3 regions of the Mesorhizobium opportunistum WSM2075 genome follow, and region 2 is predicted to be linked to each of the others. Evidence: riboswitches for the same ligand, from Rfam matches in the RefSeq annotation. Region 2 holds a riboswitch; each other region holds the start of a gene.

Region 1 (10,601 bases), 1.9 Mb from region 2:
TGATCGCCGCGGCCCGGCAGGCCTTCGGCACCATCGGCTACGCCGAGGCGTCCATGGATGATTTCACAGCGTCGGCTGGGCTGACGCGCGGCGCGCTCTATCATCACTTCGGCGACAAGAAGGGGTTGCTGGAGGCGGTCATCGCCGAAATCGACGCCGAGATGGCGGCTCGGGTGAATGAGGTCGCATCGAGAGCGCCGAACCGCTGGCAACACTTCGTCGACGAGTGCACGACCTATATCGAGATGGCGCTGGAGCCGGAGATCCAGCGCATCATGTTCCGCGACGGCCCGGCCGTGCTGGGGGATCCGGCACAATGGTCGAATGCCAATGCCTGCGTCGGCTCAATGACCGATCATCTTGCCGCGCTGCAAGGGGAGGGGGTGGTCGTCCCGAGCGTCGACCCCGAAACCGCCGCACGGCTGATCAACGGCGCCAGCAGCCAGGCGGCGCAGCGGATCGCCAATTCGAACGATCCCGAGGCGACATCGAGGAAGGTGGTGGTGGCGTTCAAGCAACTGCTCGAAGGCCTGCTCAGGAAACCGGGTTCGCAGCCGAACTGATATCCCGTCCGCGGTCCGGGATCCGCCCACGATTGACAATCTTCGGGTTGAGCGCATCCTCCCCAGCCATCTCTGAGGGGATTCGGGGCATGTGGGATTTCGATATCGGCAGGTCGGTGTCCATCATGATGCGGACCTGGCCCTTCATTGTCTTTCGCATGATCGTCTATTTCGGCATCACGCTGGCCTACATCATGGCGACCGGCACCGGTGCCTCGGTCGGCTATGGCGTCGGCCATATCTCCACAGATCCCGACGGGCCGATGTCCTTTGCCCTATGGGGCGGCGTGGTCGGCTTCGGCATCGTCTCGATCGCCGTCTACTGGATCCGCGAATACATCCTCTATGTCGTCAAGGCCGGCCATATCGCCGTCATGGTCCATCTGATTGACGGCCAGGACGTTCCCGGCGGCCAGGACCAGATCGCCTATGCCAGGCAAGTCGTGACCGAGCGGTTCGCCGAGGCCAACATCCTTTTCGTCGTCGACCAATTGGTCAAGGGCGCCATCCGCGCCATCACCGGCCTGCTTGGCGGCATTGCCGCCTTCCTGCCGATTCCGGGCCTGAGCGGCCTGGTCTCCTTCATCAACACGGTGATCCGCCTATCGCTGACCTATGTCGACGAGATCATCCTCGGCTACAATATCCGCATCAATTCGTCCTCGCCCTTCGAGACAGCGCGCCAAGGCGTGGTGCTCTACGCCCAGAACGGCAAGACCATGGTCAAGAACGCCGTCTGGCTGGCAGTCATCATGTGGGGCGTCTCTTTCGTCATCTTCTTGGCTATGCTGGCTCCTGCCGCCGCAATTCTCTTCATCATGCCGGGGCAACTGGCTGGTTGGGCCTTCGTGCTCGCCATCGTCTTTGCCTGGGCGTTCAAGGCGGCTTTCATCGAGCCCTTCGCCATCGCTTGCCTGATGCAGGTCTATTTCAAGACCATTGAGGGCCAGGTGCCCGATCCCGCCTGGGACGCTCGGCTCTCCGAGGCATCGTCGAAATTCAGGGAACTCAAGGACAAGGCGCTGGCCTCCTTCGGCGGCTCGCGCTGGGATACGGCGGGCGCGACACGCTGATCGGCCGGGCTTGCCGGCGCGGCATTGACGGCGTTGAGGCGTGCAACCGTCGATTTGAGCCGCACCTCGCCCTGACCGCAAAAAGTCTCGCTCTTGATCAGTTCGGGCAGCGGCAGGCGTCGGCCCCAGCCATGGGTTTCGAGGTCCGGTTTCGGCGCGAATTCGGAGACCCGGCCGACGCAGAGATAGGCGACCGGCGTCACGTGATCGGGAATAGCCAGCAGGCTCTTCAGCGCTTGCGACTCGATGATGCTGACCCAGCCGACGCCGACGCCCTCGGCGCGCGCCGCCAGCCAGAAATTCTGCACCGCGCAGACCGTGCTGTAGAGGTCCATTTCCGGATTGTGCCAGCGTCCCAGCGGCGAACCCTTCGACCGCTGCCGGTCGCAGGTGATGCAGATGTTGAGCGCGCTTTCGCAGATGCCTTCCAGCTTGAGCTTGCGGTAGAGCGCCTGCCTTTCCTGTTCGATGGCCGGAAGTTCCTGTTCGCGCGCGGCGAGGAACAGGTCGCGCACTTCCGCGCGCCGTGCGGCATCGCGGATGACGATGAAGTTCCACGGCTGCATGAAGCCGACCGACGGCGCGTGGTGGGCGGCAAGCAGCAGCCGCGCCAGCACCTCGTCGTCGAGCGCGTCGGGCAGGAAATGGCTGCGCACGTCACGCCGCGTGAACATGGCGCGGTAGACCGCGTCTCGCGCCATCTGGTCAAATCCGTCGCTACCAGGAGCGGTCATGTGTTCCGGCATCGCTTGTCCCCTTGCGATTGCTATCGATGCCAGCCGCCTGACCATGCGGATGACGATGTCTGCCAGGCCGGTCTTCTGGCTTGGGATCAACCCGCGTCCGATGCCTTCCCGTCATCGACAGTGGCATTTACCGGCGCGGTCCCCCTCACAGCGTTGGGCACGCCACGGAATTCAACCGTGTTCCCGATTCTCCCGCTTGCGGCGGGCACCAGGCAGTGTCCGCGACCTTACGCCGAACCGCCCAGGGCGCCAATCCCCGCAGCGACGCCAATGGACGCAGGCGTGATTTTCCCCAGCGATCGAGCCGCGATGCATGGCCATCGCGGCGCCGGGGCACTAGATAGGGAGCATGGCCACTCGTCTCTACACGCATCCGATCTTCCTCGAACACATCACGCCGCCTGGCCACCCCGAGCGGCCGGACCGCTTGCGCGCCATCGAGCGGGTGCTCGACGACGAGGCCTTCGCCGCACTCGATCGTGTCAAGGCGCCGGAAGGTGACGAGGCCACCATCCTCTACGCGCATCCCGCCGATTTCGTCGCCCGCGTGCGCGCCGCCATCCCTGACCAAGGCATCGCCCGCATCGATGCCGACACCACCGCCAGCCCGAAGAGCTGGCAAGCTGCGATCGCGGCGATCGGCGCCGCCAATGCGGCCGTCGACGATGTCTTTGAGGGCCGCGCCGACAATGTGTTCGTCGCAGCGCGGCCCCCTGGCCACCATGCCGAAAAAACCACGGCCATGGGCTTCTGCCTCTTCAACACGGCGGCCATCGCCGCGCGTTATGCACAGAAGAAGCATGGCGTCGAACGCGTCGCGGTCGTCGACTGGGACGTGCATCACGGCAACGGCACGCAGGACATTTTCTGGGACGATCCTTCGGTGCTCTATTGCTCCACGCATCAGATGCCGCTCTACCCCGGCACCGGCGCGAAGGACGAGACCGGCGCCGGCAACATCGTCAACGCGCCGCTTGCGCCGCAGACCGGCAGTGAGGTATTTCGCGACGCCTTCCTGTCGCGCGTGCTGCCGGCGCTCGACAATTTCGCGCCGGATTTGATCATCATTTCCGCGGGCTTCGATGCGCACCACCGCGACCCGCTGGCCGAGATCAACCTGACCGAGGACGATTTCGATTGGGCGACCGGCCAGCTGATGCAGCGCGCCGCGCGCCACAGCCGCAACCGGCTCGTCAGCCTGCTCGAGGGCGGCTACGATCTGCAGGGATTGGCATTTTCGGTCGCCGCCCATGTCGGGCGACTGATGAAAGGATGAATGATGGCTGGTGAGACCAACGAAGACGTCAAGGCGATGAGCTTCGAACAGGCACTCGACGCGCTGGAGAAGATCGTCGATGATCTGGAGCGCGGCGACGTACCGCTCGACCAGTCGATCAAGATCTATGAGCGCGGCGAGGCGTTGAAGGTGCATTGCGACCGGCTGTTGAAGGCCGCCGAGGACAAGGTCGAGAAGATCAGGCTGTCGCGCGACGGCAAGCCAGTCGGGACGGAGCCGCTCGACGCGGACTAGAGCAATTCCAGGAAAAGTGTGAGACGGTTTTCCGTCCGGAATTGCGTTAAAACAAAGAGATAGGGTGAACCGCTCTTGGAGCGCGGTCTCACCGGTTTTTGGACACTATCATGTTTGAGGATTAGAGTTCGTCCCGATTGAAACGGCTCCAGGACAAGAGGAGATACGGAAGCGATGTGCAGAAACATCAAGACCCTGTTCAATTTTGATCCGCCGGCAACCAACGACGAAGTCCGCGACGCGGCACTTCAGTTCGTCCGCAAGCTGAGCGGAACGACGCGGCCCTCGAAGCAGAACCAGCACGCGTTCGACCATGCGGTCGAAGCTATCGCGGCATCGGCACGCGAGCTTCTCGATTCGCTTGAAACCAACCAGCATCCGCGCAATCGCGAAGAGGTTGCGGCCAAACTGCGGGCAAAGGCGGCGATCCGCTTCGCCTGATGTGGCCAGGGCGGTCCTTGGCCGCCGACAAGGAGAGTTCATGAGCTTCTTCCCCGGGGAGGATCCCGAAGCCGGCGACGCCTTCGCAAGCGACCAGATCGAGCTGATGGTCATCCCGAATGCCAAGGACATTGGCGGCTTTGAAGTCCGCCGCGCCTTGCCGACCGCCAAGAGACGGCTGGTCGGTCCGTTCATCTTCTTCGACCGCATGGGACCGGCGATCCTGCGCGCCGGCCAGGCGCTCGATGTCCGCCCGCATCCGCATATAGGCCTGTCGACGGTGACCTATCTGTTCGACGGCAAGATCCGCCATCGTGATTCCCTCGGCACCGAAATGGTGATCCAGCCCGGCGACGTGAACCTGATGACCGCCGGCCGCGGCATCGTGCACTCCGAGCGCACGCCCGAAGAACTGCGCGGCGCGCCGATGTCCATCTCCGGCCTGCAGACGTGGCTGGCGCTGCCGGACGACAAGGAAGAGGTGGCCCCGGTGTTCGAGAACACCGCTGTCTTGCGGCTTCCCGATATCGACGCCGAAGGCGTCAGCGGCCGCGTCGTCATCGGCGATTTCCAGGGACTGCGCTCCCCGGTGAGGACCGACTCCGAGACGCTCTACGCCGATCTCAGGCTTGCGCCGGGCGCCAGTGTGAAAATCCCGCCCGATGCCGAAGAACGCGCCGTCTATACGCTTGAAGGCGAGGTCTCGATTTCGGGCGACGTCTTCCCGGCGGAGCGTCTGCTGGTGTTCCGTCCCGGCGATGAGATCATCGTATCGTCGCAAACCGGTGCGCATTTCATGCTGTTCGGCGGCGCCTCGCTCGGTTCGAAGCGGTATATCTGGTGGAATTTCGTCTCGTCGTCCAAGGAGCGCATCGAACAGGCCAAGCAGGAATGGAAGACGGGCCGCTTCGATATCGTTCCAGGAGATGAGGAAGAGTTTATTCCGTTGCCGGAAGGCTGAAGAAGATCGGCGAGGGGACCTGATTGATCCGCGTCGCTGACACGCATTTACTTTCGCCGGCCGGCGGCCTATCCCGCCGTTGAACAGAAAGCCCGAGCACCCGTGAACGCAACGCCGCAGACGCCGCTTCTCGACAAGGTCCGCATTCCGGCGGATCTGCGCGCGCTTGCCGAGAGCGAGCTGCCTCAGCTTGCGTCCGAGCTTCGCCTCGAACTGATCGACGCCGTGTCTCGCACCGGCGGCCACCTTGGCGCCGGCCTTGGCGTGGTCGAACTGACGGTGGCGCTGCACTATGTCTTCGACACGCCGGATGACCGGCTGATCTGGGATGTTGGCCACCAGGCCTATCCGCACAAGATCCTGACCGGCCGCCGCGACCGTATCCGCACACTGCGCCAGGAAGGCGGCCTGTCCGGTTTCACCCGCCGCGCCGAGAGCGAATACGATCCCTTTGGCGCCGCCCATTCCTCGACATCGATATCGGCCGGCCTCGGCATGGCCGCCGCGCGCGACCTCTCTGGCGGCCGCAACAATGTCATCGCCGTCATCGGCGACGGCGCCATGTCGGCCGGCATGGCCTATGAGGCGATGAACAATGCCGGCGCGCTCGATGCCCGTCTCATCGTCATCCTCAACGACAACGACATGTCGATCGCGCCGCCGACCGGCGCCATGAGCGCCTATCTGGCGCGGCTTGCCTCGGGCAAGGCCTATGCCGGCCTGCGCGACTTCGGCAAGAAGCTGACCTCCTACCTGGGTAAGCGCGCCGACCGCGCGATCACACGGGCGGTCGAACATGCGCGCGGCTACGTCACCGGCGGCACGCTGTTCGAGGAGCTCGGCTTCTATCACATCGGCCCGATCGACGGGCACAATCTGGAGCATCTGATCCCGGTCCTGAAGAACGTCCGCGACAATGGCGAAGGCCCGGTGCTGATCCATGTCGTCACCCAGAAGGGCAAGGGCTATGCGCCGGCCGAAGCCGCCGCCGACAAATATCACGGCGTCAACAAGTTCGACGTCATCACCGGCACGCAGGCCAAGGCGCCGGCCAACGCGCCGGCCTACACCAAGGTGTTCGCCGAAAGCCTGATCCAGGAGGCCCGCGAGGACGACCGCATCGTCGCCGTCACCGCCGCCATGCCGGGCGGCACCGGCCTCGACCTGTTCGGCGAGGTGTTCCCGGCCAGGACCTTCGATGTCGGCATTGCCGAGCAGCATGCGGTCACCTTCGCGGCCGGCCTCGCCACCGAAGGCTACAAGCCGTTCGCGGCGATCTATTCGACCTTCCTGCAGCGCGCCTACGACCAGGTCGTCCACGACGTCGCGATCCAGAAATTGCCGGTGCGTTTCCCCATCGACCGCGCCGGCTTCGTCGGCGCCGACGGCGCCACCCATTGCGGCGCTTTCGACACCACCTTCCTGGCAAGCCTGCCGGGTTTCGTCGTGATGGCGGCGGCCGACGAAGCGGAGCTGCGCCATATGGTGCGAACCGCAGCGAGCTATGATGACGGGCCGATCGCCTTCCGCTATCCGCGCGGCAACGGCGTCGGCGTCGACATGCCGGAACGCGGCTCGGTTCTCGAACTTGGCAAGGGCCGCATTATCAGGGAAGGCACCAAGGTCGCCCTGCTGTCCTTCGGTACGCGTTTGCAGGATTGTCTGGTCGCCGCCGAGGAACTCGGCGCAGCCGGGCTTTCCACTACGGTCGCCGATGCTCGCTTCGCCAAGCCGCTCGACCAGGATCTGATCCGGCGGCTCGCCCGCTCGCACGAGGTTCTTGTGACGGTGGAGGAGGGGGCAGTGGGCGGCTTCGCCAGCCACGTGCTGCAGTTCCTCGCCCATGAAGGATTGCTGGAAAGCGGCCTCAAGGTGCGCCCGCTGGTGTTGCCCGACACCTTCACCGACCACGCCAAGCCGGAAAAGATGTATGCCGATGCCGGTCTCGATGCCGACGGCATCGTGCGCACCGTGTTCACCGCGCTGGGGCATACGGCCCACGCCCAGCGCGCCTGACTCGACATATCAAGCGCTTGAATCGGTTTGCCGGCCTGATTTCATAACCCATTGTTAACACTGTCATTTGGCGTTTTGCTTACCGTATCTCTTGGCCGTTTTTCAACGACGCCCTGCTAGATCGATGCCAGGCAGGGAGACAATGGGAATGAAGACGCTTTTGTGTGGCGCGGCGTTTCTGGCCGTCATCGCGGCACCCGCGGCGGCCGAGACAAGCTATGACCGCAATCTCGAAAAGGCAGCAGTGGGCATTGTCGCCGGCAAGATGGGCGATATCAGGGGCGGCTTTTCCTACAAGCAGGTGCCGCAATTGGTGGTCGTGCCGGACCCCGCGCCTGCGCCCCCGGCTGAGCATCCGCGTGAACAGGCTTCAGGGGGGCGGGGCGACGGCCTGTCTCCAGCCGTCGACCGGCAAGTGCCCCGCACCATATTCTAGAACCACATGTCGCGTACGCAGCGGCCGTCCCGCGGCAGATCCTCAAAAGTGTCGAGGCCGTCGAAACGGTCGATCGGCAAGTCGGCGACCGCTTCTGGCGGCGCCAGCCGCGCATTGACTGCGATGGGGCAAGGCCTGATGTTCAGATGGGAGCTGGTGCGCCCGCGGGCTTTCGCGCCCAGCAGATGAATGATTGGGCGACGACTTGCGATCATTGTAATCGGCCTGCTTCTGGTGGCCTGCTATAGTCGACGGCATCATCGAGGTTAACGTGAAAAGTTTTGGCGCACTACTGATTTCTATTAGCGCAATTGTCATAATTATATCTATTATTTATCAATCACTTTTATACATTTTCTACAGGGCGAGGCACGATAAGCTGAAAAAGGCAATTTTCTATGTAAGGGCCTTTTTTTCACTCCTATTCATGTTGGGAATGATCATAGATAGGTAATATGCGGAGAAAAAAGTGCGCGCGATAGGGGCAAGAAGTACTGTGACTGGAATTACGGATTTGCGGTGACAGTGCACATTCTCTCTTCGCCGCCTTGTGCTGGCAAGGCAAGTCTCAACCACCTTAAACCACAAGCTCATGCCCATGGTAACCTCAACTCGGTTGTTTCGCTTATGGGGTGCGGTCCCGCGCTGTCATCGTGTTCTTGGGACGCGCCCCTCAAAGTGCAGCAGGTCGCTTGGATTTCGCACGCTGTCCGACGATGTTCTCTGTTCCACCCCAATGTCCTTGCCATCACCGCCGGCTTTCGCCATGAAGGCCAATGAATTCGCCTCTGCCAGCCAGCGCCCGCCAGCGGCTCGACGACCTGCTCGTCCAGCGCGGGCTGTTTGCCAGCCGTTCGCGTGCCCGTGATGCGGTCGAGCGCGGCACGGTAACGGTCGACGGTGTTATCGCGCGCAAGCCCGGTCAGAACGTTTCGCTGCAATGTCTTGTGACCATCGATGATCCGGCGCAAGGCTATGTGTCGCGCGCGGCGTTGAAGTTGCTCGGCGGGCTTGACCATTTCGGCCTCGACCCCGCTGGAAGCGAGGCGCTGGACGTCGGCGCCTCGACCGGCGGCTTCACTCAGGTGCTGCTCGAACGCGGCGCATCCCATGTCACGGCGATCGACGTCGGTCACGGCCAGACGCATCCAGATGTTGCCGGAGATTCGCGCGTCACGGTCGTCGAGGGGCTGAACGCCCGCGATCTCACCATCGCCGATCTTGCCGGCAGGATTCCGGATTTCATCGTCTCCGATGTCAGCTTCATCTCATTGAAACTCGCGCTGCCGCCGGCGCTTGCCATTGCGAAGGCCGGTGCCAGGGCGATCTTTCTGGTCAAGCCGCAATTCGAGGCGGGTCGCGAGGCGATCGGCAAGGGCGGCCTGTTGAAAGATCCCTTCGACGCTGCCCGTGTCGCCGGCCTGCTACAGGATTGGCTCGACGCCGTTCCCGGCTGGCGCTCGCTCGGCCTGCATCTGTCGCCGATCGAAGGTGGCGACGGCAACCGCGAATTCCTGCTCGGTGGGGTCAAGGATAGATGAGCGCGCGCTTCACCATCAAAAAGCTTGGCGCCCAGGGCGACGGCATCGCCGAAACCGAAAGCGGCGATCTGTTCATTCCCTTCACGCTGCCCGGTGAAACCGTCACCGCCGCGCGCGAAAGGGATCGCGCCATGCTGATGGCGGTGCTGGAGGCCTCGCCGCTGCGCATCGATCCCGCCTGCCGCCATTTCACCGAATGCGGCGGCTGCGCCCTCCAGCATTTCCGGGCCGAAGCCTATCGCCAATGGAAACGCGACAAGATGGTCCACGCCCTGAAGGGCATCGATTGCGACATCGGCGAACTGGTCGCCTGCGCGCCGCACACGCGCCGCCGTGTGGTGCTTGCCGCCCGGCGCACCGAGACAGGCATGCTGCTCGGCTTCAATCGCCATCTGTCGCCCGAAATCATCCCCATATCCGAATGTCCGATTTCGCTGCCCGAGATCGTCGCCGCGCTCGACCGGCTTAAGGCGCTCGCGGACTTGATCTGCGCCACCACGAAATCGTTCCGGATGGCGGTGACCGTGACCGGTTCCGGCCTCGACGTCGCCGCGCATGAATCCGGCAAGCTCGGCGAGAACCAGCGCCGCATCGCCTCCAATTTCGTCATGGCGCAAGGCTTTGCCAGACTGTCCATCGATGACGAGATCATCATCGAACCGAGGAAGCCAGTGGTCATGTTCGGCAGCGTCGCGGTCGCCGTGCCGCCCGGCGCCTTCCTGCAGGCGACCGAGGCAGCCGAGCAGACCATGGCCGATATTGTCGGCGCCCATCTGAAGCGTGCCAAGAAGGTCGCCGATCTTTTCGCCGGCTGCGGCAGCTTTGCGCTCAGGCTGGCCGCGAAGTCGGAAGTCCATGCCGTGGAAGGCGATGCGGCGGCCCTTTCTGCGCTCGACCGCGGATCGCGTTTCGCGACCAGTCTGAAGCGGGTGACGGGCGAGCGCCGCGACCTGTTCCGTCGGCCGCTGACATTCAAGGAGCTGAACGCCTTCGACGGCTTGGTGTTCGATCCGCCGCGCGCTGGTGCCGAGGACCAGTCGAAGCAGATCGCCCGCTCGGATGTTGCCTACGTTGCCGCGGTGTCCTGCAACCCGGTGACGCTGGCGCGGGACCTGCGCATCCTCATCGATGGCGGCTACACCCTGAAGAGCGTTACGCCGATCGACCAGTTCCTGTGGTCGCCTCATGTCGAGGCCGTCGCCTTGCTGGAGAAACCGAGGCGACGCCGGTAGTCCGATGTCGCTGGCTCGCGGAAATTTGTGAAGCCTGTGCTCTTTCGACGAAATTGCGCCC
Region 2 (10,601 bases):
GCCAGCAGGAACTGGTTCGGCACGAAGCCGCCTTCCTTCTTGACCGCGAACGGTTCCGACGTGACGTAGCCCTGCTGGATCGACTTCTTGTTGGCGAGGAACGGAGCGGTGTTGTAGGTATAAGGCGCGCGCTTGGCGGCGTCGAAGCCGAGCGCCGTGACCATCCACTGGAAGAAGGTCTGCACGCCTTCGTCGCCCAGAATGTACTGGTCGGCGTTCTTCAGATCCTCCCATTTGTCGAGCCCCTCGCCGGGGTGGGACATGATGACCTGCGGATCCTTCTGGAAGTCGGCGGCCACCACGCGCATCGGAATGCCCTGCTGGACGGCATCGAAGGCCGACAGCAGGTTGCCGCCCATGTAGAAATCGATCTTGCCGGCCAGCAGCATCGGCCGGCCGCTGACCTGCGGGCCGCCCTGCATGATGGTGACGTCGAGGCCGCAGGCGGCATAGGTGCCGTCCGCCACGGCCTGGTAGTAGCCGCCATGTTCCGGCTCGGCCAACCAGTTGGTGCCGAAGGTGACTTTTTCATTCGCCGCCGCCCCAAGCGTGCCGGCGGCAAGCAAGGCCACCACCGCCACCGAGATCTTCTGTTTTGCGTACATCGACACCACCCTTTGTTTGCTCCGGCGCGACACGCGCCAGGCTCGACACCGAAGATTCAAGAAGCAAGACACATGCCACCAGCGCCTCGCGCCGAGACCCGCCCGCCTGCACCACAGCCATCTGCGAAAGCCGGAAAGGTCGTGCTGCACTGGAGGCATCGTGCCTATTTTTTGAACGCCTGTCCACAATCGCACCGGCAACATGCACCGCCATCTTGATGCTGCAATGCATCCCGCCTTACGCTGGCGGTATCCAGGAGATTGCCATGTTCAAATTCCTCACCCCGAAGTCGATCAAGCCTCCCTTTGCCCGCTACAGCCACGGCGTCGAGGTGCCCTCGGGCAAGCGGTTGGTGCTGTGCTCGGGCCAGGTTGCGATCACCGCGGATGACCAGATACCCGAAGACGCCGGCGCCCAGGCCGAGCTCTGCTTCCGCAACATCGCGGCGATCCTCGGCGAGGCGGGGCTTGGACTTGGGGATATCGTGCGCATCAACGCCTATGTGACCGACCGCGCGCATCTGCGGCCCTATATGGACGTCCGCGACCGGCTGTTTTCCAGCCCGGCGCCGGCCTCGACGCTGATGATCGTCAGCGGATTTGCGCGGCCCGAATTCAAGGTCGAGATCGAAGCCATCGCGGCCGGGTGATCGACAGGCCGCCCGTCCCGCGCTAGGTCTGGCCGGTTCATCGAAGAGGCATGACATGACCGTTGCAAAAAGACGCGTGTGGTGGGGCGATTACCGGACCACCGAATACGCTTCGATCGATCCCGAGGCGACCATCGCCGTGCTGCCGGTGGCGGCGATCGAGCAGCATGGACCGCATCTGCCTGTGTCGACCGACACCTCGATCATGAACGGCATGCTGGACACCGTCATTTCGCGCCTGCCCGACGATCTCGACATCCGCATACTGCCGGTCCAGGCGGTGGGCAAGTCGAACGAGCATCTGCATGCGCCGGGCACCCTTACGCTGCCGGCAACGACGCTAGTCGAGGCCTGGACCGAGCTTGGCCTGTCGATCGCGCGGGCCGGCGTGCGCAAGCTCATCGTCGTCAACTCGCATGGCGGCAATGAAGAGATCATGGGCATCATCACACGCGAATTGCGGGTGCGCGAGAAGATGCTGGCGGTGAAGACCAGCTGGCAGCGTTTCGGCCGCCCGGCCGGCATGTACACTGAGCTCGAGGACCGCCACGGCATCCACGGCGGCGATGTCGAGACCTCGCTGATGCTGCATTTCCGACCGGATCTCGTCGACATGGGCAAGGCCGACAATTTCGTGTCCAACGTCGCCAAGGCCGAGCAGGAGTTTTCGCTGCTGCGCCACACCGGCACTCACGCCTTCGCCTGGATCGCCAGTGATCTCAACCCGAACGGCGTGGTCGGCGACGCCAGCATCGCAACGGCGGAGAAAGGCCGGCTGACGGCTGAATATCAGGCCGATGGCTTCATCAGCCTGCTCAAGGACGTGCGCAAGGCGAAGTTGGCCGAGTGGCTGAAATAGCCGCCTAAACGTCGATCTTCAGCGCGAATGGCGTGCCTTCGAACGCATCCGCACCGCGCCCGATCGATTCGATCGCCTCGATCATACGGCCATTGCGGTTAAGCAGCGCATCGGCCACCGCGATCAGCCGCGGGTTGGGCGTCGCCGATGGCGACAGGGCACGCAGCGTCTGCGCCAGTTCGGCCTCGTCGCGTTTCGGCGCCAGTGCGGCGGTGATGATGTAGGCCGACGCCGTCGAGCGGCTGATGCCTGCATAACAATGCACGAGCATCGGCCTGGCCCGATCCCAGCAGCGCGCGAAGTCGAGCAGGCTGCGCACATGCTCCTCGCCCGGCATGGTCATGCCGTCCTGCGCCACCGCGATGTCGTGCATGACCAGATGCAGATGGTTTTCCCGCGATATCGAGGACGGCCGAACAACCTCGGTTCCCGCTGCCAACAAGGACAGCATGCGGTCGGCGCCGGTTCTAGCCACAGTTTCCTCGATCTTCGCCAGTGAACAGACATGGATCATCGCGCGATCTCCCTGGCGCCATCGTCGCGCCGCATCGCCCAGCCGGCAAGAGTCGATTCGAGCCGCCGCCACTCTTCCTCGCTTCCCGGCAGGCCGGCACGCAGGACATGCGGCCGGTCGGAGAAATGCCGGAGCAGGATGCCGTGCTCGCCAAGTGCCGAAAACAGGCCGGCGGCATCCGCCAGGCTGAAATAGCGAAACAGCGTGGTGCCGCCGGCGACGGCAACGCCGAAGCGGCCGAACAGGGCGTCCAGCCGCGCGGATGCCTCTATAAGGGAAGCCCGCATATCCTCCTGCCAGCCGATATCGGCAAGCGCGCGAATGCCGTACTCCAGCGCCGGGCCGGCGACAGCCCATGGCCCGAATTGCGTCTCCAGCAATTCCACCGTCAGCGCATCGGAAAGCGCAAACCCGAGCCGTAGGCCGGCCAGGCCAAAGAACTTGCCGAACGAGCGCAAGACGACGATGCCGCCCTGTCCGACATCGCCGGCAAGACTATGTTCGCGCGGACCGACATCCATGAATGCCTCGTCGACGACCAGCAGCCCGCCCTTGGCGCGCAATTGCACTGCCAACGCCAGCAACCGATCGCGCTCGATGATGCGCCCGTCCGGGTTGTTCGGATTGACGATGATGGCAAGGTCAGCTTCGGCCAGCATGGCAAAATCGCTGACTTCGGTCACCTGATGCCCGGCGATCGCTGCTGCGCGGGCATGTTCGGCGTAGGTCGGCCCCAGCACCAAAGCCTTGCCGGGCCTGGCCAGCGCCGCCACCCGCGGCAGCAGGATCTGCGTGCCCGGTGCCGCCATGACATGGGCTGGCGACGGCGCGCCGTAAGTGCTGGCCGCGATCGCTGCCAGTTCGCGCCCGCGCGCGGCCTCCGGCAATCGCGACAGCGAGGTGGCGGGCAGATCGAAAAGCGGGTAGGAGTGCGGATTGATACCGGTCGAGAGGTCGACGAAAGGCAGTACGGCGTTGGGGAAAAGCACCCTCGCCCGGCCAAGACTTCCACCATGGTCCACCGCTCCATCAAGAAGCTTCATGTCAGTCCTGATCGCTTTCCTGTCATTGGTCATCGAATTTTTTCTGGGTTATCCAGACTGGTTGTTTCGCGCCATCGGTCATCCGGTGACGTGGTTCGGCAGGCTGATATCCTTTCTCGACCTAAGGCTCAACCGCGCTACTGATCCCGACGCGCTGCGTCGCCAACGCGGTGTCCAGGCGCTGCTGGTCATCGTGCTGGTGCCGGCGGTGATCGGTCTCTGCGTTCAGATCCTGCTCTGGTTCGTTCCCTTAGGGCTGTTCGTCACCGCGCTCCTGGCGACATCGCTCCTGTCGCAGAAGAGCCTTTACGAACATGTCGAAGCCGTCGCCGATGCGCTGGACTCAGGCGGTCTCGCCATGGGTCGCGTCGCCGTCTCGCGCATCGTCGGCCGCGATCCGGAAACGCTGGACAGGGCCGGTGTCTGCCGTGCGGCGATCGAGAGCCTGGCCGAGAATTTTTCCGATGGCATCGTCGCCCCCGCCTTCTGGACCGGTGTTGGCGGACTCGCCGGCGGCGCCGCCTACAAGGCCGCCAACACCGCCGATTCGATGATTGGCCACCGCACCCCGCGCCACGAAGCCTTCGGCTGGGCGGCGGCGCGCTTCGACGACTGGATCAACTTGCCGGCGTCGCGGCTGACCGCTCTGCTGATCGTGCTGGCGGCTTTCCTGGTCAAGGGAGCCGACCACCGCAATGCCTGGCGCGCTGTGCGGCGCGATGCGAAAAAGCACCGCTCGCCCAATGCCGGCTGGCCGGAAGCGGCTATGGCCGGCGCGCTTGGTCTGGCACTCGCGGGACCGCGCAGCTATGGCGGCGTGCTGGTCGACGATGTCTTCATGGGAGAAGGCGGCCGCCGCGAAGCCGACAGCCTCGACATCAGGCGGGCGCTGAAACTCTACCGCGTCGCCGATTATCTGCTGATCGGGCTGTTCGGGTCGGTCGCGGCGATCGCAATTGTGGCGTGATCTCACCCTCCCCCTTGTGGGGAGGGTAAGGAACATCAGAACTCGATCCCCTGCTGCGCCTTCACACCTGCCGAAAAATGGTGCTTGGTCACGCCCATCTCGGTGACGAGGTCGGCTGCTTCGACAAGCGCCGGCTTGGCGTTACGGCCGGTGACGACGACATGCAGGTCCTCGCGGCGGGCCTTCAGCGCCGCAACCACCTTGCCGAGATCGAGATAGTCGTAGCGCAGCGCGATATTGAGTTCGTCGAGCACGACGAGGCTGATCGACGGATCGGCGAGCAATTCAAGCGCCTTGGCCCAGGCGGCCTCGGCGGCCGCGATATCGCGCTTCAAATCCTGTGTCTCCCAGGTGAACCCTTCACCCATCGCGTGCCAGACGACGCGGTCGCCGAAAGCGGCGAAAGCGTCTTTCTCGCCGGTGTGCCATTTGCCCTTGATGAACTGGACGACGCCGACACGTTTGCCATAGCCGAGCATTCTAAGCGCCAGGCCGAAAGCGGCCGTGGTCTTGCCCTTGCCGGGGCCGGTGTTGACGATCAGCAGGCCCTTCTCGACCGTCTTGCTTGCCACCTCGGCGTCCTGCACCGCCTTGCGCTTGGCCATCTTGGCGCGGTGGCGCTCTTCATTCTTGTCGTCGATGTCAGTCATCTCACTTCACCTTGAGCGGCAGCCCGGCCACCATCAAAAGCACCGTATCGGAAATCGCCGCGACCTGCTGGTTGAGCCGGCCGGCGGCATCGCGGAACCGACGTGCCAGGGCATTGTCCGGCACGATGCCTTGCCCGACTTCGTTGGACACCACGAACCAAGACCCGCGCGGTCGCAACAGCACGTCAGTCAGCCGCCGGCATTCCTGCTCGATATCGTGTTCGGCCAGCATGTGATTGGTCAGCCACAGAGTGAGGCAGTCGACAAGCACCGGCTGATTGTCCGGCAGGGCCTCGAGCGCGCCCGCGAGGTCCAGCGGCGCATCGATGGTCGACCAGCCCTCGCCGCGCCGCGTCCGGTGCAGCGCGATGCGCTCACGCATCTCGTCGTCATAGGCTTCAGCCGTGGCGATATAGGTCCATGGCGAGGGCAATGCCGTCGCCAGGATTTCGGCGTGCGCGCTCTTGCCGGAGCGCGCACCACCAATGATGAAAGTCAGCTTGCCTTGATCAGGCAAAGCTGTCGCGCAGGCTGGTCGCGGTGCCGGTGAAGCGGCCGCGCACCACGCCGACGACCGCGCCGAGCACCAGCCAGAACACCAGATTGGTTACGGTCACCGCCACCACGAACTGATGATGCAGGCCTTCCGGGATCGGCGTCTCGAAACTGTCGGGCTGCGGCGCGCCGACAATATGCGGGGCGACGATCAAAGCCACGCCGAGGATCGCGAGCGGCAGCGATTTGCGGAAGGCGATCAGCCCAAGACCGATCGCCGTGGCCGCCACCGTCGAGACCCACCAAATCTGGCGCGGCAGCAACTCGGCCGCCGGCATCGCCGGCAGTTCCGGCGGCAGGCCGAGGCCAGGCGCCAGCGTGAACACGGCAAAACCTGCCAGGCCCCAGAACACGCCCTGGCGCCAATTGCCGATGCCGCCCGCGAATTCCGAGACCGCGACCAGGACCAGCGCGAAGCCGATGCCGGTGACGATGTTGGCAAGCACGCTGAAGCCGAAACGCTCGAAACCATCGGCCGGCGCCCAGCCTTCGTCTTCCGCCGGAGCGGCGGCTTCGGCCGGTGCAGGCGCGGCGGAACTCATGGCATTCCCCGCCGGTGCGGCGGTGCTCATGGCATTGGTATCCGCGGCAGTGGGCGCGGCATGGTCATGATGATGGCCGCCACCGGCCTGCTCGTAGACTTCGGCCTTGAGGATAAGCGGCACGGTGGCATAGGCCTGCATGCAGGCGAGAACGACGCCGGCCACGAGCCCTGCGATCGCCGCGATGAACACGACGTTGCGAAACAGGTTCATGATGTCAAATCCTCGTCAGTGGCAGGGAAACGCCATCGAATGACGATAGTCGTGGGCGGCATTGTGGACCGCATCGATATGCGAGAAGCCGACAAAGCCGACAACGAAGATGCCGAGCAGCGCGGCGAGCGCGAGCTGCATGAAGCGCGACTGCGAGGAGACCGAGGTGCCGAGGGAGACGGAAGCGGTATTCATGTCTTGTCCTTTCACCCTCCACCCGAGGGCATCGAAGTCAGTTTCCTGTCGCCGGCAGGTCTCCTGGCTCGCGGATAAGCGCCCTTCTCCACCTTCCCGAAGAAAAATCTTCAGTGGCATATGGAGAGGACTACCGCACACAGTTGCGGGGGCAGCCACGGCATTGGGCGACAATTGAGCCCGCACCGCATTCCCTCTTGGCTCCAAAACGGAACCGACGACAGCGTGACTATACGGAAAATCACGACACGCGGCAAACCAAATTCCGCCGGCAACCAGCGCGATTGCGCCATGCCGGCGGCATCGGCCGTTCTCGGCACTACAATTGACAATTATCCCGGCCGGGTGTCGGCTGGCCACTTCACAGGAAGCCAGCCATGCAGCCCCCAGCCCTGCAGCCATCAGTCCTGCAGCCCAATGCCAGCGAGCGCGATCGCTACAACGGCCTGACCCGGGCTGAAGCGACGTTGCCGTCATCGGCCTATTGGGACGGCGAGAGCTATCAGCGCGACCTCGATGCGATCTGGTATCGAAGCTGGCTGCTCGTCTGCCGGGAAGCCGATCTTGCCCAACCGCTGGCTTTCCGCACGTTCCGCGTCGGCACGCAGGAAATCGTCGTGCTGCGCGACGAGACCGGCGAACTGCGCGCCTTCCACAACACCTGCCGGCATCGCGGCTCGCAGCTGTGCCAGGAAAGCGAAGGTCGGCTGAAGGCGCGGCTCATCACCTGCCCCTATCATGCCTGGTCGTATTCGCTGCGCGGCGACCTCGTGCGCGTGCCGTCGAAATCGCTGCCCGAAGGCTTCGACAAGGCCGACCATCCGCTCTACCGCATCGCATTGTCGGTATGGCGCGGCTTCGTGTTCGTCAATTTGCAGGAGGACGCGAATTTGCAGGAGGACGCGGCCGGCTCGGCGCAGGCCTCCTTCGACCCCGCCTCCGGCAATCTCGACAATTGCCGCTGGAAACGCTGGTATCAGGCCATGTGCTGCGCAAGGTGATGAACTGCAACTGGAAGATTTTTTGGGAAAACTTCAACGAATGCCTGCACTGCCCCGGCGTTCACAAGGACCTGTCGCGGCTGGTGCCGATCTATGGCCGCGGCCTGATGAGCCGGCATGACGACCCCGAATGGGTGCGGCACGCCGACAATGACGCGCCGGAATTTTCGGGTAGTTTGCGCGTCGGCGCCGAAACCTGGTCGCGCGACGGCAAGACCCATGCACCGGTCTTCGCGGGCTTGACGCCAGCCGAGCGCGCCGCCGGCCAGACCTACGCCACCAGCATGCCCTCGATGTTCATCGTCGGTCATGTCGACTATGTCAGGACCGTGCGGCTGGTGCCGCTCGGCCCCGAACAGACCGGGCTGGTCGCGGAATGGCTGTTCGCGCCCGAAGCGCTCGATGCCCCGTCGGCCGACATCGACAACATAGTCGCCTTCGGCACGCAGGTGCTGGAGGAGGACGCGGCGATCTGCGAGGTCAACCAGAAGGGCCTGCGCTCCATGCGCCACAAAGCCGGCGTGCTGATGCCCGAGGAATATGATCTGCACCGCTTCCACAACTGGGTGCGCGAGCGCCACTCGGCGCTTTCGCCATGACGTCACAGTGACTTCGGCAGATAGCGCCAGGTCACGAAGCCGCAAACCGCGGCCAGCAGGCTCAGCGTGACGAACACCGAGCCGAGCCCGAAGAAGATCAGCACCACGGAATAGACCAGCGGCGGCGTCAGCTCGGAAAAATCGAGATAGGTGCGGTAGACGGCTGCCATCTGCGCGCGCTCGTAGGAGCGTACCGAGCGCATGAAGGCCGTCGAGCCCAGCGCATCGAGCGCGATGGTGAAGAACGCGCCGCCAAGCAGGAAAGCGCCGGTCACCAGCGGAGCGGTCGCTCCCACCGTGCCCGCGGCCAGCAGCATCGCCGACATGGCGAAATAGGCAAACGTCATGGTGCGCCGGCCGCCAAAGCGTTTTCCAGCCTTGCCCCAGAAGATGGCCATGAACAACAGCGCGTTGCCGGCCGAGACGAGCAGGCCGCCGGCGATATCGCCCTGCCCGGTGATGACCATGAACAGTGGGCCGTACACGAAGAAGGTCGTCCAGAAGCAGGAGCGTCCGAAAGCGATCAGCCAGGCCAGCCTCAGCCTCGGCTGCGCGACGAAGCGGCCGATATTGGCGAGTGGGTTGACCGGTCGTGTCTTGCCCGGCTGGATCGACTGGTTGTCACCAAGCCGATAGAACCAGAACAGCGCCAGCAAGGCCACTGCGAACACCGCCACCGCACCATGCGCGGCCCAGATGCCGAAATGCGCGTAGAGGAAGATGCCGAGCGTCGGCCCGCCGGTCCAGGCAAACATCGACCACGCCATGCGCAGCGATTCGGCCTGCATGAAGTCGGTCTTGCGGATGTGGTCCATGATGTAGAGGTTGAGCGTGATCGACAGCGCACTGGCGCCCATCACCCGGCACAGCATCCCCGCTACTTGTCCGGCAAGCGTGTGGGTGACGAAGAACAGCGAGCCGATGGCGAGCAGGCAAGCCCCTGCGGTATAGACCCAGCGCCGCGCAAAGCGGCGGATCAGCATCGGCATGAACAAGGTCACCGACAGGCCGAGCAGCGCCACGATGGTGTAGAGGATCGAGACCATCTGCTCGTTGTGGAGGATCTCGTATGCCTGGATCGGGATGACGCTCGACACCGTGGCGCGCGCGAAGGATTCGACCGCATAGAGCGAGGCGAAGGTGCGTGCATCCGCGGCCTTGAGGGCCGGGAGCCAGATCGGATGGCGCACATGGGTCGACATTGCTTCCCCAAAGCAGAATCACCGGTCAAATCTGCCTTGGCCGTTTCCAGGCCATTAAGAGGAAACCGACGCGCAGGCGGCGAAAAGCGGGTTGGTCAAAGCCTTTCCGGCGCTGGCCCAAAGCGGCATCCGACGAGGCCTGCGCCCACGCGGCGCCGTGCCGAGGAACCCGGCCTTCTTCTGTCCCGGCCAACCGTGATAGTCCTCTGGTGGGGCTGAATCAGATCGCGAGACCATGACCATCGAAACGCCGACCGCACCCGTCCAGGATCAGCCCAAGCGCATCGTCGCCATAGACATCCTGCGCGGCATCGCGCTGCTGGCCATGGCGAGCTACCACTTCACCTGGGATCTGGAATTCTTCGGCTACACCGACCCCGGCCTCACCGCCTTCGGCTGGTGGAAGATCTACGCACGCTGCATCGCTTCGACCTTCCTGTTCCTGGTCGGCGTCAGCCTGTACCTCGCCCATGGCCGGCAAATCCGCTGGAACGGTTTCTGGAAGCGGTTCGCCATGGTTGCCGGCGCCGCGGTCGCCATCTCGGTCGTCACCCGCATCGCCACGCCGGACGGCTTCATCTTTTTCGGCATCCTGCACGAGATCGCGCTCGCCAGCTTGCTCGGCCTCGCCTTCCTGCGCCTGCCGGCGTTGCTGACCCTGCTTGTGGCGGCACTGGTTATCGCGGCGCCCGTCTATCAGCGCTTCGAGGCCCTGGATCATCCCTGGCTGTGGTGGATAGGCCTGTCGGCGATCAATCCTCGTTCCAACGACTATGTGCCGCTGTTTCCATGGTTCGGCGCGGTGCTTGTCGGCATCGGTGTCGCGAAACTTGCCTCCGCTTCCGGCATGCGGGCGCGCCTGGCAAGCCTGGCGGCCGGCCGCTGGGCCAATCCGCTGGTCTTCATCGGCCGACACAGCCTCGCCTTCTACCTGATCCACCAGCCGCTGCTGATCGGTTGCGTCTGGCTGTTCTCGCAGGTGATGCCAGCCAAGGTCGAAACCCCT
Region 3 (10,601 bases), 1.3 Mb from region 2:
TTGACCATGCGATCGACCTCCGACAGCGCCATCGGATCGCCGCCCGCAGCCGCCGGCGAGACCGCCCAGAGATTGGGATTGAACGGGTTGATGAACGCCGAAAGCTCGGTGTGATTGACCTGCGTGTTGCGCACCATCAAGACCGTCACCACCGACACGCCGATGGACGAACCGAGGTTGCGCACCAGGCTGAACAAAGCGGTGGCATCGGTGCGGAAGCGCACGTCAAGTGTGGCGAAGGCCACCGTCGACAGCGGCACGAACACCATTCCCATGCCCAGGCCCTGGATGACGCCGGAGCTGAGGATCAGCCAGTTGTCCATCTGGGGCGTGAAGGAGGACATGGTGTAGAGCGACTGCGCGGTCAAGAGAAAGCCGATGACGACCAGGATCCTGGCGTCGATCCTGTTCATGAGCCGCCCGACGACGAGCATCGAAATCATCGTGCCGACGCCGCGCGGCCCCAGGACGATGCCGATGGTGACGGTCGGATAGCCGAAGATGGTCGACAGCATTGGCGGCAGCAACGACATCGAGGCGAGAATCAGCACGCCCATCACGAAGATGAAGGCGAGCCCGGTCACGAAATTGCGGTCGAGGAAGATCTTGGGATCGATGAAAGGACGTTCCGCCGTCACCGTGTGAATGATGAACACCCAGAAGCCGGTGATCGAAAGAGCAAGCTCGATCCAGATTTCGACCGAAGAAAACCAGTCGACCTCGCCGCCGCGATCGAGCAGCAGCTGCAGCGCACCGACGCCCAGCGATAGCATGGCAAAGCCGAAGAAATCGAAGCTGCGCACCCGCCGGGCAACTGCCGGCAGATAGGCGGCCATGCCCAGGAAGGCGATGATACCGACCGGCAAATTGATAAAGAACACCCAGCGCCAGTTGAAATTCTCGGTCAGCCAGCCACCCAGCGTCGGGCCCAGGATCGGCCCCAGCATGATGCCGGCGCCCCAGATGGCCATTGCCTGGCCGTGGCGTTCCCTGGGATTGATGTCGAGCAGGAAGGTCTGCGACAGCGGCACGATGGCGGCGCCGAACACGCCCTGCATCAGACGGAAGAACACTATGCTCTCCAGGCTCCAGGCGATACCGCACAGCATCGAAAACACGGTGAAGCCGACAACCGCCCCCAGGAACAGTTCCTTGCGGCCGAAGCGGTCGGCGAGCCAGCCGGTCACCGGCGTCATGATGGCGGCGGCCACGATGTAGGAGGTCAGCACCCAGTTGATGTTGTCGGGCGAGGCGCCGAGATCGCCGGTCATGGTCGGCAGCGCGACGTTGGCGATCGTGGTGTCGAGCGCCTGCATGATCGTCGCCAGCATCAGCGCGACCGTGATCAGGCCGCGATGCGGCACTTCCTTGAAAGGTTCGGGCGTGCTCATGGCGTTGAACTTCCAGCCGGTAACAAAAACGTGTACAACGGGTTTCCGGGCGGCAATGCCTTCCGTTGAGAGACCCTCATCGCGGTGGGACGCGATTTGTCGATGTGGGGGTTACATCGACCGAAGTCTCTGATGAGCGGATGTCTGCCGCCCGGAAACATGAGGACCGACGGGTCCGTGTCGAAGGTTTCAAATTCGGGCAAGCCGCGACGCGGTTCGGCCAAACGCTGATCCTTCCCACCACTCCCATCAGACCAATCCTGCTGTTCGCTTCCACCCGCCTGGTCCCCGCGGGCTTCGCTGTCTCTACTGCGCGGTCTCGCCGGCCGTGGCGTGACCGAAGATCGATGGCCAGCCACGCGCCACGCCGGTGTCGACGGTGACGGCGGCGCTCATGCCGGTGCGCAGCGCCATCTTGGCGTCGGGATCCGTCAGCTCCAGGCGCACCGGAATGCGCTGCGTGACCTTGACCCAGTTGCCGGTGGCGTTCTGCGCCGGAAGCAGCGAAAACTCTGCCCCGGTGCCGGCGCCGATCGCCTTGACCGTCGCCTCGAAGGTGCGGCCGGGATAGGTGTCGACCACGATCTCGGCCTTCTGGCCGGGCTTCATGTGGGTCAGCTGCGTTTCCTTGAAATTGGCGTCGATCCAGGTGTCGCCGGTCTCGACCAGCGCAAACAACGGCGTGCCGGAACCGACATACTGGCCGACCTTGAACGAGGAGGCCTGGCTGATGACGCCATCGGCGGGCGCCCTGACCGTGGTTTGCGCCAGGTCGTAGGCAGCCTTGTCGCGCGCGGCGAGCGCCGCCATCACGGTCGGGTGCTTGTCCGTCTCGATGTCGGGATTGCCGGCAAGCGCCGCCTTGGCGCTGATGATGCCCTGCTCGGCAACCGCCAGCTGCTGCCTGGCCTTGTCGAGATCGTTCTTGGCCTGGTCGAGCGACGACTTGGCATTGATGCCCTTCTGGGCAAGGTCTGCGGCGCGGTCGTATTGCGACTGGGCGAAGGCGACCTCGCTGGCATCCGACTTTTGCTGCGCCGTCGCCTGGCTGTAGGCCGCGCGCAACTGCTCGATACCGACGCGGGCGACCGCGACCGCCGCGTCGGCCTGGGCCAATGCGATGCGGTAGGGCTCGGGGTCGATGGCAAACAGCACATCGCCCTGCTTGACCAGCTGGTTGTCGGATATGGCGACCTTAACGATGCGGCCAGCCGTATCCGAGGCGATCGACACCTTGGCCTGCTGCAGGTTGGCGTTCTCCGTCTCCTGGTAGCGACCGCCGGTGACCCAGACATAGCCGCCGCCGATGGCCAGCGCCGCCGGCAAGGCAAACATCAAGAGCGAGCGGCCGATGCCGCGCTTCTTCTTTGGCGCCGGGGCCGGCTCCGGCACCACCGGGGCCGCCGCGACGGGCGTGGCGGCCGGCTTGGCCGGCGCTTCCATCTCCACCTTGGGAGTGCTCTCGTTCTCGTCTATCTTCGCTACGGCATTCATGCTGCTGCGCCTTCTGTATTCTTGACCTTTTCGTCGGACGGCGAATCGCCGTCGCCGAGATTCTGTGCCATTGCGTCGAGCGCCCTGATCAGGACGCGACGATCCTCCGGCGAAACGCCGACGAGCGATTCTTCATAGACTTCGCCAGCCAGGCTCTTGACCTCCGCATAAGCGGCACTCGCCTTGGCGGTCGGGAAAATCATGCGCACGCGGCGATCGGCGGCGTCGGCGCGGCGTTCGATCCAGCCGCCCTCCTCCATCCTGTCGACAAGGCGCGAAACGCTGATCGGCTCGATCTCGAGCAGTTCGGCGAGCCGCGCCTGCGTGATGCCCGCTTCCTTGGCGACGCGCACCATCAGCCGCCATTGCGCCGAGGACAGGCCAAGGCCGCTGGCGCGCGTTTCGAAACGCTTGCGCATCAAGCGCTGCACGTCGTGGATCAAAAATCCCAATCTGTCCAAGCCATCTGAAACCATGAGCGGTATATATAATAAGCGTGCTTACTATTCAAGCGCCACATTGCGGCTGAAAGCCGGCAAATGTGCATGGCAGTCGTGCGACGCGATCATGGTTAGCACCAGGTGAACGAGGCGCCTCCGGAAACAGCCGAACTGGGCCCAGAACCTGCTGCTTTCACAGGCGGTTTCGGACGACGACGAAGAAGGCGCCGAGCGAACTGGTGATGATTGCGATGGGCAGTTCTTGCGGCGGCAGCAAAGTCCGGGCCAGGAGTTCGCCTGCCAGCAGCGGCGCGGGACCGGTGCAATCGCCATCCTGACGGGCACGGCTGCCCAGCAAGCGCCGTCGTACTCCGTCGAAAGGACATGCCAGGCTGGCCGATTGCGGTATCCGGGCGTCGTCACTCCCCTTGAGAAAGGCAGTATAATTCAGGCGTTCCCGACGCTGGATTGGCCGGTTTCGGCGAACAGGAGGGTAAGATGCTACGTGCAATATTCAGGGTTCTGGCTATCGTCGTCCTCTGCTCCACCGCCGTCGGAATCACGGCAAGTCTGACCATGGCTGACACGCGCGACGCGGGCCACAAGCCGGGTGATAGGGGCCACTAGGCCCACTGCCCAATGCCGACGTGCGATCGGGCAATTCGCCGCGGCCCAAGTTGATGGCCCGTTGCTCCCGCAGCGGGCCTATCTTTCGCCTAGGGCGGCAGGACCAGCGCCGCGAGCACCAGGTGAACGACGCGACCCCGGAAACAGCCGAACTGAGCAGGACACGCTGCCTTCACACGCGGTTCCGGACGACCATGGTGACGACGAAGAAGGCGCCAAGCGAGCTGGTGATGATGCCGATGGGCAGTTCCTGCGGCGGCAGCAATGTCCGGGCCAGGAGATCGCTTGCCAGCAAGAGCACCGCCCCGAATAGCGCGCAGCTCGCGATCAGGCGCAGATGCAAGGGACCGGCCAGCGGGCGCGACAGATGCGGGATCATCAACCCGACAAAGCCGATGACGCCGGCGACGGAGACCAGGATTGCCGTCGAGAAGGCGGCGACGAGAAATGTCGCCCGGCGCATCCGCGCCACCGGCACGCCAAGGCTCTCGGCGGCACTTTCACCGGCCAGGAAAGCGTCCAACCGGCGATGGTTCCAGAGCCCGTAAACCGCAATCGTGCCGGCGCCCACCGCAGCCAGCCAGACATTGTCCCAGCGCGCCGGCCCAAGCCCGCCCATCGTCCAGAACAGCACCGAATGGGCCGCGCGCTGGTCTCCGGCAAAGACCAAATAGTTGGTCAATGCCGTGAACATGAAGGAGACGGCAAGGCCGGCGAGGATCAGCCGTTCCGGGCCTTGCCCCCGCACCCGCGTGACCAGCAGCAGGACGATGCAGGCCGCCAGTATGCCGCCGGTGAAAGCCGCGACCGGCAAGGTCCAGGTGCCGAAACTGTCGCCAAAGACGGTGATGACGGAAACCGCGCCTGCCGCGGCTCCCGACGACAGGCCGAACAGGAAAGGATCGGCTAGATCGTTGCGAGTCACCGTCTGCAAAAGCGCACCGACGATGCCCAGGCCCCCGCCGACACAGATCGCCAGGATCGTACGCGGCAACCTGAGATCGACGACGATCGTGCCGATCGGGCCCGATACCGAATGTTCCTCCAGCCCGATGGCATGGCCAAGTGCGGCAATGACATCCCTCATCGGTATCAGCGTCGACCCATAGGCGATCGACAGCAGCACCAGGGCCGCCATCGCCACCGCGCCCGCCGCCATGGCCAGCGTGAATGCCTTGTGCCCCGAAAGCGCGCCGGATTTATGCGTAAGCGCAAGATGCATCAGAATGCTTCCGGATGCATCGCCCTGGCGATCTTGCCGATCGCCTCGATGTTTGCCGGTCCGGGCGTCAGTTCGGCATAGCGCAGCGCCACGAAGCGCTCGTTCTTGACCGCGTCGGTCTCCTTCATCGCCGGGTGGACTTTAAGGAAATCGAGCAGCTTCCTGTAGCCGCCGCCATCCTGGTAGTCGAGCAGGATGAGGAATTGCGGGTTGCGCGACGCCACCGTTTCCCAGTCCGTGTTGCCCCAGCTGGTGTCCATGTCGGCCATGATGTTGTCGCCGCCGGCCGCCGTGATCATGGCGCTGGGGATGGCGAATTTCCCGGCGGTGAACGGCTTGTCCTCGCCGGAATCGTAGAGGAACACCCGCGTTCCCTTGGCGCTGCCGACTTTCGCGGTGATATCGGCTAGTTGTGCCTTCCAGCCGGAGACGAGCTTTTCCGCGTCGGCTTCCTTGCCGAAGATCTTGCCCAGCTTTTCGACGTCGCCATAGAGCAGGTCCATCGAGGCGGCGGACCTGCTCTTGTCGAGATGGACGCAGCTTTCGGTCAGCACAAGCGTCTTGATGCCGTGCGGAGCCAGCGTGTCGGGCGTCACCTCGCCACCCGGCTTCATGCCGTAGTACCAGCCGGCAAAAAAGAAATCGGGCTCGGCGGCGACCAGGTTTTCGAGCGTCGGGTATTTTGGCGCCAGTTCCGGGATGGAGCCCTGCTCGGCCTTGAATTCGGGACCGACCTTGTACCATCCGGTGATGCCGGTCAGCCCGACGATCGACGGCTGCAGCTTCAGCGCGAAGGCCATCTCGGCCATGTTGAGATCCTGGATGACGGCGCGCTTGGGCGGCGCGTCGAAGGTCAGCGGCTTGCCGCAGCTGTCGACCGTGACGGGAAAGGCGAAGGCCGTCGAGGCCAGCAGCGAGAAGAAGAGCGACATAGCAAGACGTTTCACGGATTTTGCTCCTTGGCTGAACAGTGTCGGATGAGGAATGGTCTTCGATCAGGAAGACGGCGCGGCGCGGTTCGGAACGTCGAACACCGTCAGTTCGCGGTCTTCGGTCGGATGGCGCAGGCGAAACACGTCGACGCCGAAGATCTCGCGGATCAGCTGCTGGGTCAGTGCTTCACGCGGTGCCGCCAGCGCATGCAGCCGGGCTTCGTTCATCACCGCGACCCTGGTGGCGAAGGGCGCCACCAACGCCAGATCGTGCAGCACCGCGATCACCGTCATGCCGAAGCCGGCCACGAGTTCGAGCAGTTCGCCACGGGCGCGTGGATCGAGATGGTTGGTCGGCTCGTCGAGGAACAAGACCTTCGGTTGCTGGGCGATGGCGCGGGCAAGCTGAGAGCGTTGGCGCTCGCCGCCCGACAGCGAGCCGATGGTGCGGCCAAGCAGCGGCAACAGGCCGGTCCGGCGCAGCGCGTCAACGACGATGTCGCGTTCCTCGCTCCTGCGCCTCAAGCCGGCATGCGGGACGCGGCCAAGCTCGACATAGTCGATTACCGCGAGCCGCGGATCCGGCTGGTCGGTCTGGCCGACGACGGCGATGTGCAGCGCGCGCTCGGCGGCCGAAATCCTGTCCAGGCGCCGGCCGCCAAGCTTAACCTCCCCGGAACTGGGCCTGAGCATGCCCGACAGCATGCGCAGCAGCGTGGTCTTGCCGGCGCCGTTGGGGCCGATGATGGCGAGCCGATCGCCCGATGCCACCGACAGGCTGACCGACAGGACCAGGTCCCGGCCGTTCGCCGTCGCGCCCAGATCGCGCGCTTCGAGAAGCGGCGTCATCGGTTTCCCTCCGCAGGCGTGCCCGGGATGCGGGCCACGGTCTTGCCGGCCAGTCGCGGCGGACGTTGCCCGGAATTGCACCAGCCGTCGGCGAGCGAGGCATAGAGGCTGGCGAACCGCGCGAGATCGCCGGCATCGGCTTGCGCATCGATCGACCCGAACAGATAGGCGGCCTTGCCCGGCGCCTGGAAGGCCACCGTCAGCGGCCGCGCGCAGCCCGCCATGCACTCGACGCCCTCGACCGTGAAGCCTTGCGCCACCGCAGGGGCCGAGAGCCGGGAGCGCAGGATGTACAGGCTTTCGCCCGACCTGATCCCACTCGGGACGCCGCGGCAAAGCGTGCACACGATGATGCGGTGAATGAGATGAATGGGATCGATGGCGCCGTCCAACTTTCCGTCTTTCTCGATAGGCGACGGAAGGATGTTGGCGAGCCGGCCGACAAGACCGACGTCCACGTCTCCTCCCGGCACACCCCGTCCGGTCAACTCCGTGATGGCAGGTCTCCTGGCTCGCGGGTCTCGGCTCGATCCTGCCTTCCCAGCCTTGCCGGCCAGTGGCATTTCGGATCGTGCTCACCGCTTACAGTTGCGGGGGCAGCCACGGTCTCGACCCCTTTCCGGGGATCTCACCGTGTTCCCTTTTCACCCCTTGCCTTTCGGCGCGGGGACCATCACGCACCCACCGTAGATTTCCATCGATCGCACCGCAACGGGTTTTTGCGATGCTGTTTATTAATGTAATAACATTACGTTAGAAGCGATATTTGCGGATAATGTCAACCCCTATTGTCTGGAAAGCCGAGACGTCTGCCGGCAGAGAGGGCCGGCCAAGCGATCCCTCGATCAATGCCACCGCAGGCCCGCCCCCCTGTATAGTTTTATGGGCTAATTTAGATACTACAAATATAAATTTTGTCCTCACCGCTATATAGTTGCAGTTGCACAACATTCTTAGCGTTTTGGTAGTCCTCTGGACTATAGATGGATTGCCGGGCGGTAGCATTCATGCTGCGTTCGGGCATCTGGAATTAGGGGCGAAGGCATGGTGGGACGGGTTCACGCGCGCGGCGGGGTTTTGACTGCAGCGCGCGGCCGGTTTTTGGCGGGGGCTTCCCTGGCAGTGCTGGTCGTTGCCGGGGTGGCGCCGCGCCAGGCGATCGCGGGCAACTACGTCGCCAACAGCGATGGCTCGCTTCGCGCCGCGATTACCGCCGCGAATGCCGATCCTGATCCTAACGCGACGATCACGTTGACCGGCAGCTTCACCGTGTCGTCCACCAGCCTTCCGACGTCGACTAAGCCGCTGACGATCGACACGCAAGGTTTCACCCTCTTTGGCGCACCGGGCAGCGGCGTCGCAATTTCCGGCGCTGGCGCCGTGCGGACGCTGATGGGCACGTTCAAGGGCTCGGATGGCGGCACTTCATCAGCGGGCCTGCAGATCCGGACTGGGGCCGCGGTGATCAATATGGGCTTGGTTCAAGGCGGAACCGGGGCTTCAGGATCCGGCGGTTCGGGCGTCGATTTCGGCGGCCCGGGCGCTGTCGCGAGCTTGACCAATCACGGCACCATCCGCGGTGGGCCGGCTACGAGCGGCAACGGCGGCATTGGCGTCTACGTTCGAAATGGCGCCGGTCAGATCATCAACACCGGCACCATCGAAAGCGGTGGCCCGGGTGGGGGCGCTATCGCAGCCAACGGCGCTACCGTCTCACTCGATATTGTCAACAGCGGCGTGATCCGGGCCGGTGCCGGCGCTAACGCAATCGGCTGGATTTCGAGCGTCACGCCGACGACGGGCGTAATCAACCTCGAGCTCCAGGACGGCTCGCAGATTTTCGGCAATGTGGTGGCGAACGCCACGGCGACCACCGACCGCCTCCGGCTCAACGGAACCGGCTTCTCTGTCCTGGATGGTTCGATTGGCGCCGCCGGGCAGTATCGCAACTTCGATATTTTCGAGAAGACCGGCAGCGGCACCTGGGCACTGACGGCCGACAACACGGCGACCACCAACTGGGATATCCAGCAAGGCACGCTGCAACTGGGAAATGGTGGCACCAGCGGCTCGATCATCGGCGACGTCACCAACGCCGGCATGCTCGCCTTCAACCGCAGCGATGCGCTGACCTATGGCGGCGTTATCAGCGGCACTGGCTCGGTCAGCCAGATCGGCAGCGGAACGACGATCCTGACCGGCGCCAACACCTATAGCGGCGGCACGGTGATCAACGCCGGGACACTTCAAGTGGCCGCCGACGGCAATCTCGGCGCGACTTCGGGCAATCTCAGTTTCGGCGGCGGCACGTTGCGCACGACCGCCAGCTTTTCCACTGCCCGCAATGTCCAGCTCAATGGCAATGGCGGCTTTGAAACGGCCGGAGGCACGCAACTGGACCTTACCGGGCAGGTGACCGGCGCCGGCACGCTGGTCAAGCACGGCTTGGGTACCCTCAATGTCATCAACTTATCCAACAGCTACACGGGCGGCAACATCGTCAATGCCGGCACGCTTGTCGGCAATGCAGCCTCGATCCGGGGCGACATCGGCAATGCCGGCACGGTCGTCTTCGACCAGTCGATGGACGCCAGCTTTGCCGGCGATATCTCCGGCACCGGCGCGATGGTGAAGGATGGTGCCGGCACGCTGACCCTTTCAGGCACGTCGCTGCTGGACTGGACCATCGACCAAGGCGGCCTCGTCGCGGCGGCCGAGCGCTTCGGCGGCGATGTCTCGATCGGCGCCGGCGCCTCGTTCACCTTCGACCAGACCGCCAATGCGAGCTATGCCGGCGCGCTCTCGGGCGCCGGAAATTTCGTCAAGGACGGCTTGGGAACAGTGGTTCTGACCTCGGACAACTCGGCTTTCGCCGGCGCCACTTTGGTCAATGGCGGCACGCTCGCCGCGGGCGCGGCCAACGCGTTCAGTTCCGCTTCGCAGTTCTCGGTCGCCTCGGGCGCGACGCTCGATCTCGCCGGCACCTCGCAGACGACCGCAGGGCTGACCAACGCCGGAACGGTGGGCATTGCCGGCAGTCTTGGAAGCAAGCTGACCGTCAGCGGCGACTATGTCGGCAATGGGGGCAATATTCTCATCGGCACCGCCCTGGGTGCAGACAACTCACAAACCAACATGATGGTTATCGCCGGGGGTACGTCAGGCACGGGCACGCTCCAGGTCTCGGCGGCGGCGGGGCGCAGACGGTCGAAGGCATCAAGATCGTCGATGTCGGCGGCGTCTCGAATGGCAGCTTCTCGCTAAAGGGCAACTACACCTTCGAAGGCGATCAGGCGGTGGTCGGCGGCGCCTATGCCTACCGGCTCTACCAGGGCGGCACGAGCACACCCGGCGACGGCGACTGGTATCTGCGTTCCGCCCTGATCGATGGCGGTGGACCCGGAACGCCGCTCTATCAGGCCGGCGCACCGCTGTACGAGGCCTATGCGGGTGCGCTGCAGACGTTCAACCAGCTAGGCACGCTCCAGCAGCGACTCGGCAACCGGTCGTGGACCGTGGAAGCGCAATGCGCCGACGGGGTTTCCGACGATGTGAGGGCCGAGGCAGGCATCGGCCTGTGGGGCAGGATCGAGGGCACCAGCGGCTCCTACGATCCGGAAAACTCCACAACCGGGACGACTTACGA

What was found. A riboswitch is a leader RNA that binds a small molecule or an ion and turns the genes downstream of it on or off. The one in region 2 is predicted to bind cobalamin.
Region 1: it holds a riboswitch for cobalamin, as region 2 does, so the genes downstream of both, bluB (5,6-dimethylbenzimidazole synthase) here and MESOP_RS18810 (CbtB domain-containing protein) in region 2, are expected to answer to the same signal.
Region 3: it holds a riboswitch for cobalamin, as region 2 does, so the genes downstream of both, MESOP_RS25160 (DUF1636 family protein) here and MESOP_RS18810 (CbtB domain-containing protein) in region 2, are expected to answer to the same signal.

The regions. Positions count from the first base shown of each region.
Region 1 covers NC_015675.1:5,752,106-5,762,706, reverse strand. Annotated here, with positions in the region: gene MESOP_RS27810 (TetR/AcrR family transcriptional regulator) at 1-563, shown strand, start outside; gene MESOP_RS35320 (hypothetical protein) at 653-1,636, shown strand; partial or broken gene bluB (5,6-dimethylbenzimidazole synthase) at 1,732-2,382, opposite strand; cobalamin riboswitch at 2,431-2,610, opposite strand; gene MESOP_RS27800 (histone deacetylase family protein) at 2,732-3,658, shown strand; gene MESOP_RS27795 (exodeoxyribonuclease VII small subunit) at 3,662-3,913, shown strand; gene MESOP_RS27790 (DUF2277 domain-containing protein) at 4,088-4,354, shown strand; gene MESOP_RS27785 (pirin family protein) at 4,395-5,315, shown strand; gene dxs (1-deoxy-D-xylulose-5-phosphate synthase) at 5,418-7,331, shown strand; gene MESOP_RS27775 (hypothetical protein) at 7,480-7,767, shown strand; partial or broken gene MESOP_RS27770 (GFA family protein) at 7,764-7,892, opposite strand; gene MESOP_RS27765 (TlyA family RNA methyltransferase) at 8,544-9,308, shown strand; gene MESOP_RS27760 (class I SAM-dependent RNA methyltransferase) at 9,305-10,540, shown strand.
Region 2 covers NC_015675.1:3,894,463-3,905,063, reverse strand. Annotated here, with positions in the region: gene MESOP_RS18855 (ABC transporter substrate-binding protein) at 1-605, opposite strand, end outside; gene MESOP_RS18850 (RidA family protein) at 872-1,255, shown strand; gene MESOP_RS18845 (creatininase family protein) at 1,311-2,114, shown strand; gene MESOP_RS18840 (tyrosine phosphatase family protein) at 2,119-2,628, opposite strand; gene cobD (threonine-phosphate decarboxylase CobD) at 2,625-3,671, opposite strand; gene cbiB (adenosylcobinamide-phosphate synthase CbiB) at 3,670-4,638, shown strand; gene cobO (cob(I)yrinic acid a,c-diamide adenosyltransferase) at 4,674-5,288, opposite strand; gene cobU (bifunctional adenosylcobinamide kinase/adenosylcobinamide-phosphate guanylyltransferase) at 5,290-5,805, opposite strand; gene MESOP_RS18815 (CbtA family protein) at 5,798-6,598, opposite strand; gene MESOP_RS18810 (CbtB domain-containing protein) at 6,614-6,793, opposite strand; cobalamin riboswitch at 6,830-7,027, opposite strand; gene MESOP_RS36230 (aromatic ring-hydroxylating oxygenase subunit alpha) at 7,171-7,794, shown strand; gene MESOP_RS36225 (SRPBCC family protein) at 7,749-8,393, shown strand; gene MESOP_RS18800 (MFS transporter) at 8,396-9,595, opposite strand; gene MESOP_RS18795 (heparan-alpha-glucosaminide N-acetyltransferase) at 9,831-10,601, shown strand, end outside.
Region 3 covers NC_015675.1:5,195,491-5,206,091, forward strand. Annotated here, with positions in the region: gene MESOP_RS25130 (DHA2 family efflux MFS transporter permease subunit) at 1-1,391, opposite strand, end outside; gene MESOP_RS25135 (HlyD family secretion protein) at 1,698-2,885, opposite strand; gene MESOP_RS25140 (MarR family winged helix-turn-helix transcriptional regulator) at 2,882-3,361, opposite strand; partial or broken gene MESOP_RS35265 (iron ABC transporter permease) at 3,519-3,644, opposite strand; gene MESOP_RS25145 (FecCD family ABC transporter permease) at 4,125-5,174, opposite strand; gene MESOP_RS25150 (ABC transporter substrate-binding protein) at 5,174-6,121, opposite strand; gene MESOP_RS25155 (ABC transporter ATP-binding protein) at 6,170-6,955, opposite strand; gene MESOP_RS25160 (DUF1636 family protein) at 6,952-7,413, opposite strand; cobalamin riboswitch at 7,436-7,645, opposite strand; gene MESOP_RS33070 (autotransporter-associated beta strand repeat-containing protein) at 8,000-10,219, shown strand; gene MESOP_RS33075 (autotransporter family protein) at 10,177-10,601, shown strand, end outside.